Regions from separate parts of the Fusibacter sp. A1 genome, predicted to be linked through region 3. Evidence: predicted binding sites of a transcription regulator. Region 3 holds the regulator's gene; each other region holds the start of a gene.
What was found. Region 3 encodes HrcA, which represses chaperone genes, less so after heat shock. Its sites were predicted from a motif close to TGTTAGCACTCNNNNNNNNNGAGTGCTAACA; they were not measured.

Region 1: the regulator HrcA is predicted to act here: its motif matches at 1,283-1,313, upstream of htpG (molecular chaperone HtpG).
Region 2: the regulator HrcA is predicted to act here: its motif matches at 1,314-1,344, upstream of DWB64_RS04490 (co-chaperone GroES).

What each region holds. Positions count from the first base shown of each region.
Region 1 is NZ_QQWI01000013.1:82,290-84,565, reverse strand. Features, by position in the region: gene htpG (molecular chaperone HtpG) at 1-1,195, opposite strand, end outside; gene DWB64_RS16525 (Crp/Fnr family transcriptional regulator) at 1,434-2,060, shown strand; gene DWB64_RS16520 (DMT family transporter) at 2,064-2,276, shown strand, end outside.
Region 2 is NZ_QQWI01000003.1:101,303-103,578, reverse strand. Features, by position in the region: gene DWB64_RS04500 (EAL and HDOD domain-containing protein) at 1-894, shown strand, start outside; gene DWB64_RS04495 (metalloregulator ArsR/SmtB family transcription factor) at 910-1,257, shown strand; gene DWB64_RS04490 (co-chaperone GroES) at 1,364-1,633, shown strand; gene groL (chaperonin GroEL) at 1,647-2,276, shown strand, end outside.
Region 3 is NZ_QQWI01000002.1:24,593-26,868, reverse strand. Features, by position in the region: gene dnaK (molecular chaperone DnaK) at 1-118, opposite strand, end outside; gene grpE (nucleotide exchange factor GrpE) at 146-712, opposite strand; gene hrcA (heat-inducible transcriptional repressor HrcA) at 724-1,749, opposite strand; gene hemW (radical SAM family heme chaperone HemW) at 1,873-2,276, opposite strand, start outside.

The DNA.
Region 1 (2,276 bases), on a different contig from region 3:
AGAATTTGTCGTCCTTAAGCGCGCCGAATTTTACAAACGGATTGATGTCTGTCCAGAACTTCTCGTAGTTCTCACGGTCTGTCTTGTAGAGGCCGTTGAGCTTGTCGCCTACCTTTTTAGTGATGTAATCGGAGATTTTCTTCACAAAACCATCGTTTTGCAGGAAACTTCTCGAAACATTGAGCGGCAGGTCAGGACAGTCGATGACGCCCTTTAGCAGAAGCAGGAACTCGGGGATGACTTCTTTTATGTTGTCCGCCACGTAAACCTGTGAATTGTAAAGTTTGATCTGGCCTTCCATCCCCTCGAATTCGGAATTGATTTTAGGGAAGTAGAGGATACCCTTTAAGTTGAAGGGGTAGTCCATGTTGAGGTGGATCCAGAACAGCGGTTCCTTGAAATCCATGAAGGTCTTTCTGTAAAACTCTTTGTATTCCTCGTCTGTCACACTTGAAGGTTGACGGACATACAGGGGAGTCGTCTCATTGATCGGTTCGATGACCACGGGCTCGTCTGATGAAGCTTCGTCGTTTTCCCCTGCAGGTGCTTGAGGCGCTTCTTGACCTTCTGCTTCGAAGAAGATCGGGTAAGGCATGAATCCACAGTATTTTTCAAGTGTCGACTTTACTTTATATTCGTTTTTAAAGTCGTTGCCGTCCTCGCCTAAATGAAGCGTGATCGTCGTACCGCGTGTCGTACGTGTTCCCTCTGAAATGGAGAACTCGATGCCGCCGTCACAAGTCCAAAAAGCAGGCTCTGAACCGTCAACATAAGAGAGCGTATCGATTGTAACCGTGTGCGCCACCATGAACGAGGAATAGAAGCCAAGTCCGAAGTGACCGATGATCTGATCCTGATCTGCCTTGTCCTTGAACTTTTCGACAAACTCCTCAGCACCTGAGAAGGCGATCTGGTTGATGTACTTTTGAATCTCGTCAGCGGTCATACCGATACCGTTGTCGTTGATGACGATTGTCTTTTCCTTGTCGTTGTATGTGACGGTGATCTTGAAGTCGTCGTCACCTTTTAGGTCGGCTTCACCGAGTGAAGCGAGTCGTTTAACCTTTGTAATGGCGTCGCTCGCATTGGATACGAGTTCGCGCATGAAGATATCGTGGTCTGAGTACAGCCATTTTTTAATGATCGGAAAAATGTTTTCGCTGTGAATGGATAAATTACCTTTTACTTGAGACATAAGTCAACTTCCTTTCGTAAATAGTTCTGGATGGGCGGTGCCCTTTGTCTACTAGTGTAGTAAAGAAGTATTATTTTGTCAATATTTTTTTAGCACTCTCTCAAAGAGAGTGCTAAAAAAAGTTTATAAGGTCAAGCTTCTATGCCTTAAAGGCGCTTTTCTGCTATACTTGACATTGAGGACATATGTCCTAGATAAGTTTTGTAAAACATCCTAAACTATAGTTACGAGGTGGCACATGATCGATTGGCAATCGCGTATTCCAAAAGAACTTGAGAATGAAATACTGATTAGTGTTTATGAACCAGGTGATTTGATTCTGTCAGAAGGCGACAAGGGCGACAAGGTCTGCTTTTTGATCTCCGGACAGACAAAGATGTACATTACAAGCCTGAACGGACAGGTGCATATACAAAACATCGTTGCGGCGCCAGAAGCGTTCGGCATGATCGAACTGTTCAAAAATCTGAACAACGCGTGCACTGTCGAGGCTTACACCAAAGTCAAGGTGATGATCGTGTATAGGGACGCCTTTATGCGCTGGCTTAAGCTTGACCACGACTTTGCCCTGGACATGCTTACACGGATCTCGGACATCGCCTACAGGCAGATCGACGAGCAATCCAAGTCCATGCTGTACCCCCTGAAATACCGATTTATCAGTCAGGTCATTTCGGAATGCGACTTAAAAAAGTCGGATACGCTTGTCTTTGACAAGCAGATCATGGCTCAAAGACTAGCGACGACCGTGAGACACCTCAATAGGACAATCAACACTTGTGTTGAAAAGAAGTTGATAACTTATAGTGATGGAAAGCTTAAGGTGCTTGATTTTAAAGCGCTTAGGGCATATAAGGATGTGTAGGACATGTTATATGGATTAGTAACCTTGATCGGTATCTTTATCGCGCTGATGATTGCATTCAACGGCGCTCTCGGCGGATATCTGTCCGCTTTTGAAGTCAGTTTTATTGTTCATGTCATCGGGCTTGTGATTCTGATGGTTGTGATGGCCTTTAAAAAGGAAAAAATCAGATTTTTCGGCATACCAAAATGGTTTTACCTGACGGGTATCCTTGGA
Region 2 (2,276 bases), on a different contig from region 3:
CTGATGGGATATACAATCGCTCTTGACGACATGGTTCTTGATGGACCCACAGAGCCGCTCATGAAGTATGCGGATATTGTAAAAGTAGATTTTATGATGACCTCGCCTATGGATAGGTTGGTCCTGACAGAGAGACTCAAGCAGTTCTCGGTAAAACTACTGGCAGAAAAGGTTGAGACGATGACCGATTACCGCGAAGCGGTAAGACTAGGCTATCATTATTTTCAGGGTTACTTTTTTGCAAAACCGGATCTGATAAAGACGACGGATATCAAGACCATCTCGACTTCATACCTTAGGCTGATGCAGGAACTTTCAAGCGAATCGCCTGATTATGAAAAGTTGTCGAAGGTTGTGGAATCCGATGTGTCCTTGTCGTTTAAGTTGTTAAAACTCATCAATTCGGCGGCGTTCTACAGAAGCGCGAAAATTCAAACGATCAGTCAGGCGCTTGTGATGCTGGGGCTCAAAGAGCTTAATAAATGGGTGATGCTTCTGATGCTTCAAGAAGTAAGTGCGGACAAGCCGGACGAGCTGGTCAGGACGGTCCTTATCCGAGGGAAAATGATGGAGAAGCTCGCTGAGCATCTTGGTCTGAAGTCGCTTGCCGATGAATCCTTTTTAACTGGTCTCTTATCGCTGATCGATATTATGACGAACAGGTCGCTTGACGATGTGCTAAGCGAGTTGCCGCTTGACGATATCATCATCAGTGCCTTAAAGGGGAACATCAACAAACTAGGTCATATGCTTGGACTTGTCAAAAGTTATGAACAGACGGACTGGACTGGCATGTATCAGTTTTGCAATGAACTCTCATTCAGCGAGCAATCACTGCCAACTGTCTATTTTGAGTCGATGCAGTGGGTAGAGGAGATATTGGACACCTATTAGCAGAAAGGAACTTCAATGAAAATATGTGATTGCGATGTGATTCATCCTGAAAAGGTCGAGTCCGCGAGAAAGCATATGCTGGATAATGACGAGTACCTGGGACTAGCTAGCTTTTTTAAAGCCTTTGGCGACTATAACAGGTTGAGGATTATCAGTGTATTAAAGGAACAGGAATTATGTGTTTGTGATTTGGCAAATCTACTGGATATGTCTCAATCGGCAATTTCACATCAACTGAGAATCTTAAAGCAGGAAAAGTTGGTGAAATACAGGAAAGAAGGGAAAGTAGTTTATTATTCGCTCGATGATGAACATGTTTTTTCAGTTTTTGATACTGGAAGACATCATGTGACGCATGGATGAATGATGATTGCATTAAAAGGGGTTGAAATCATCCCTTTTTTAGTTTATATTGGTATAGTTAGCACTCGTCTTTATAGAGTGCTAAAATCAAACAAGGAGGGTCATCATGAAAATTAGACCATTAGGAGAAAGAGTAGTAATCAAACGCGTTGAAGCAGAAGAAAAGACAGCTAGCGGGATTGTTTTACCTGGACAGGCAAAAGAACAACCACAAATTGCCGAAGTAGTTGAAATACCGCTTAATACTGATGCTGAGTTTCCATTAAGTGTCGGTGACCGTGTGATCTTTAAACAATACTCGGGATCTGATGTGAAAATCGGTAACGATACGTATACAGTAATTGATGTTGAAAACATATTGGCAATTGTAGAATAGGGAGGTTTTTGACATGGCAAAAGAAATTTTATTTAGTGAAGACGCGCGAAAAAGACTGGAAATCGGCGTTGATAAATTAGCGAACACAGTAAAAGTAACACTTGGACCAAAGGGCAGAAACGTTATACTTGAAAAAAAATTCGGATCGCCCCTTATCACAAATGACGGCGTGACGATCGCAAGAGAAATCGAACTTGAAGATAAGTTTGAAAACATGGGCGCGCAGCTGGTTAAAGAAGTAGCTACTAAAACAAACGATGTCGCCGGTGACGGTACGACAACTGCGACATTGCTTGCACAGGCGATTGTACGCGAGGGCCTGAAAAACGTGGCTGCAGGCGCTAATCCTATGATTCTTAGAAAAGGCATTGAAAAAGCGGTGAAGGTGGCAGTAGAGGAGATTAAGAATATCTCAGCGACTGTGGACACTAAATCGGCGATCGCCGATGTCGCTTCCATTTCAGCTGCCGATTCAGAAATTGGAGAGCTGATTGCTGAAGCGATGGAAAAAGTGGGAACAGAAGGCGTTATCACTGTTGAAGAATCAAAGACCATGACTACTGACCTTGAAGTGGTTGAGGGTATGCAATTTGATAGAGGATATATTTCATCTTACATGGCTAGTGACCATGAAAAAATGGTT
Region 3 (2,276 bases):
CGATTGATGGAGTCGTTCTGTTACCTTCTGCGTTAGGGATTACTACCGGTTCGCCACCCTCAAGTACAGATACACATGAATTTGTTGTTCCTAAGTCAATACCAATTACTTTACCCATTATAGATTCCTCCTAGAATTTTATTTGTTATTGAGCCACTTTGACCATAGCCGGTCTGATGACTTTGTCGTTAAGTTTATATCCCTTTTGCAGTACAGCGATTACCGTATCGCTATCGTGATCTTGCGAGGCTTCTGAAATCACTGCGTGATGGCTGTTGGGATCGAATGGAGCTCCCTCAGCCTCTACTTCCTTAAGGCCCTCTTTGGCAAGTACGTCCATGAAGTTTCTAAGAATCATCGTGACACCGTCAACGAACGCCTCTTTGGAACTTTCCTCTGAATGATCAAGCGCCCTTTCAAAATTGTCGATTACCGGCAAAAGCTCTGCCATCAGTTTCTCGTTGGCATTTCTGTAGATGTCGGACTTTTCCTTCTCGCTTCTTTTTTTGTAGTTGGTGAAATCAGCAGAAAGTCTTAAGAACCTTTGCTCCATCTCCTTCACCACTTCAGACATCGCCGTTTCATTGCCGATATCTTCCTTAGCTTCCGCCTTGGCTTCTGCTAAAATTTCCTCTTCTTGCGCATGAATGATATCCTCAATCGCTTCTTCAGCAATCGTATCCTTCACGTCCGTCTCTTTGTTACGGGCCATTTTAAATCCTCCTAAAGATTAATTCCTGAAAAGATGTTGGATAGCGTGTCCGCGATATACTGTATCGTAGACATCACGTAATCGTAGTTCATCCGGGTCGGACCGATGATTCCGATACGACCGTCGTTCTTTCCATTAAATTTATATGGTGCAGCAATAACAGTTAATTGCTGTAGTTCCTCAATTTCATTCTCGTGTCCGATTTTGACAAGCATCTCATCCGATGCGTCTTCAAGGGCACGGTAAATCAGTTTCTTATCCCCCATCAGATCCAAGAATTTTTTTGCCCTGTCGATATCGTTGAACTCAGGAAGCCTGAAGACGTTGTTCACACCATCCACATAAACCTCGAAGTCCTCGATTTCTCTAAGCGAATCCCTCAGTATGGGCATCAGATAATCGATGACCCCCGAATAGGATCCAAGCTCGGGCTTGATCGCATAGATCTGTTTCAGATTGATGGATTCGATTGCCGTATCCACAAACCTCATAAGGAGACAGTCGGCGATCAGGTCAAGCACCTCTTGATTCAGGTCCTTGATTCCGAGGGTGATGCTTTTCACCACTCCCGTATCCGAAACCATGATCATCAACACTTTGCTTTCGTTGACCTTGATCAGTTTCATGTTCTTCAGTCGGCTCTTTTTAAAGAGAGGCATGCTGATCACAGTGGTCAGACCTGTCATTTTGGACAGAAGGGAGAGCGCGTGCAAAATGACATCTTCAATTTCGATGATGCTTGAGGCAAGCATCGACTGAATCAGCCCTTTTTGCTCATGTCCCAGTTCAAAGGATCCTTCAATCAGATCGACATAGAGTCTGTACCCAAGATCGGACGGTATCCTTCCTGCAGACGTATGGGGCTGCATCAGATAACCCAGTTCCTCCAAATCGGCCATTTCGTTTCTAATAGTGGCCGAACTTACCGTAATGGAAGGTTTCTTGGAGATGGTACGGGAACCAACCGGTTGGGCGGTATTTATATAGTCATCGATGATGACCTTTAAAATTCGAAGCTTCCGATCACCTAGTTGCATAGCTACCTCGCTTTGTTAGCACTCGACTTTTAAGAGTGCTAATATCTTTGTAATAAATATACTACCATCTCAAAATCATGTCAAGACTTCTGCGAAAAATTGAATATGAACTTTTTGTGTACATCACAGCTCCATAAGGAGCACGTTGGCTATATTCATGCCCTGATTGGTCAACCTGTAGCCACGGTCAGTCTTCTCAAGCAGACCGTATCCTATGTACTTTCGTGCCCATTCCGCGTACACCTCTTCAAAATCGACATCAAAACGCTCTCCAATCAAACTTGTGTCGATTCCTTCCTTGAGCCTGAAACCTAAAAGAAGGGCTTCATAAAGACGCTCCTCGGCGTCTAGAATAACCTTGTTGTCTATGGGAAGCTTATTGTCATCCAGCATATTAAGGTAGGTCCCCATTGTTTTGATGTTCTCCACCCGTTCGTTTCCTAAAAGATAGACCGCTCCCATCCCTACCCCGAGAGTCGTCACACCACGCCAGTATGACATGTTATGCTTACTTTCATAAGAAGGTT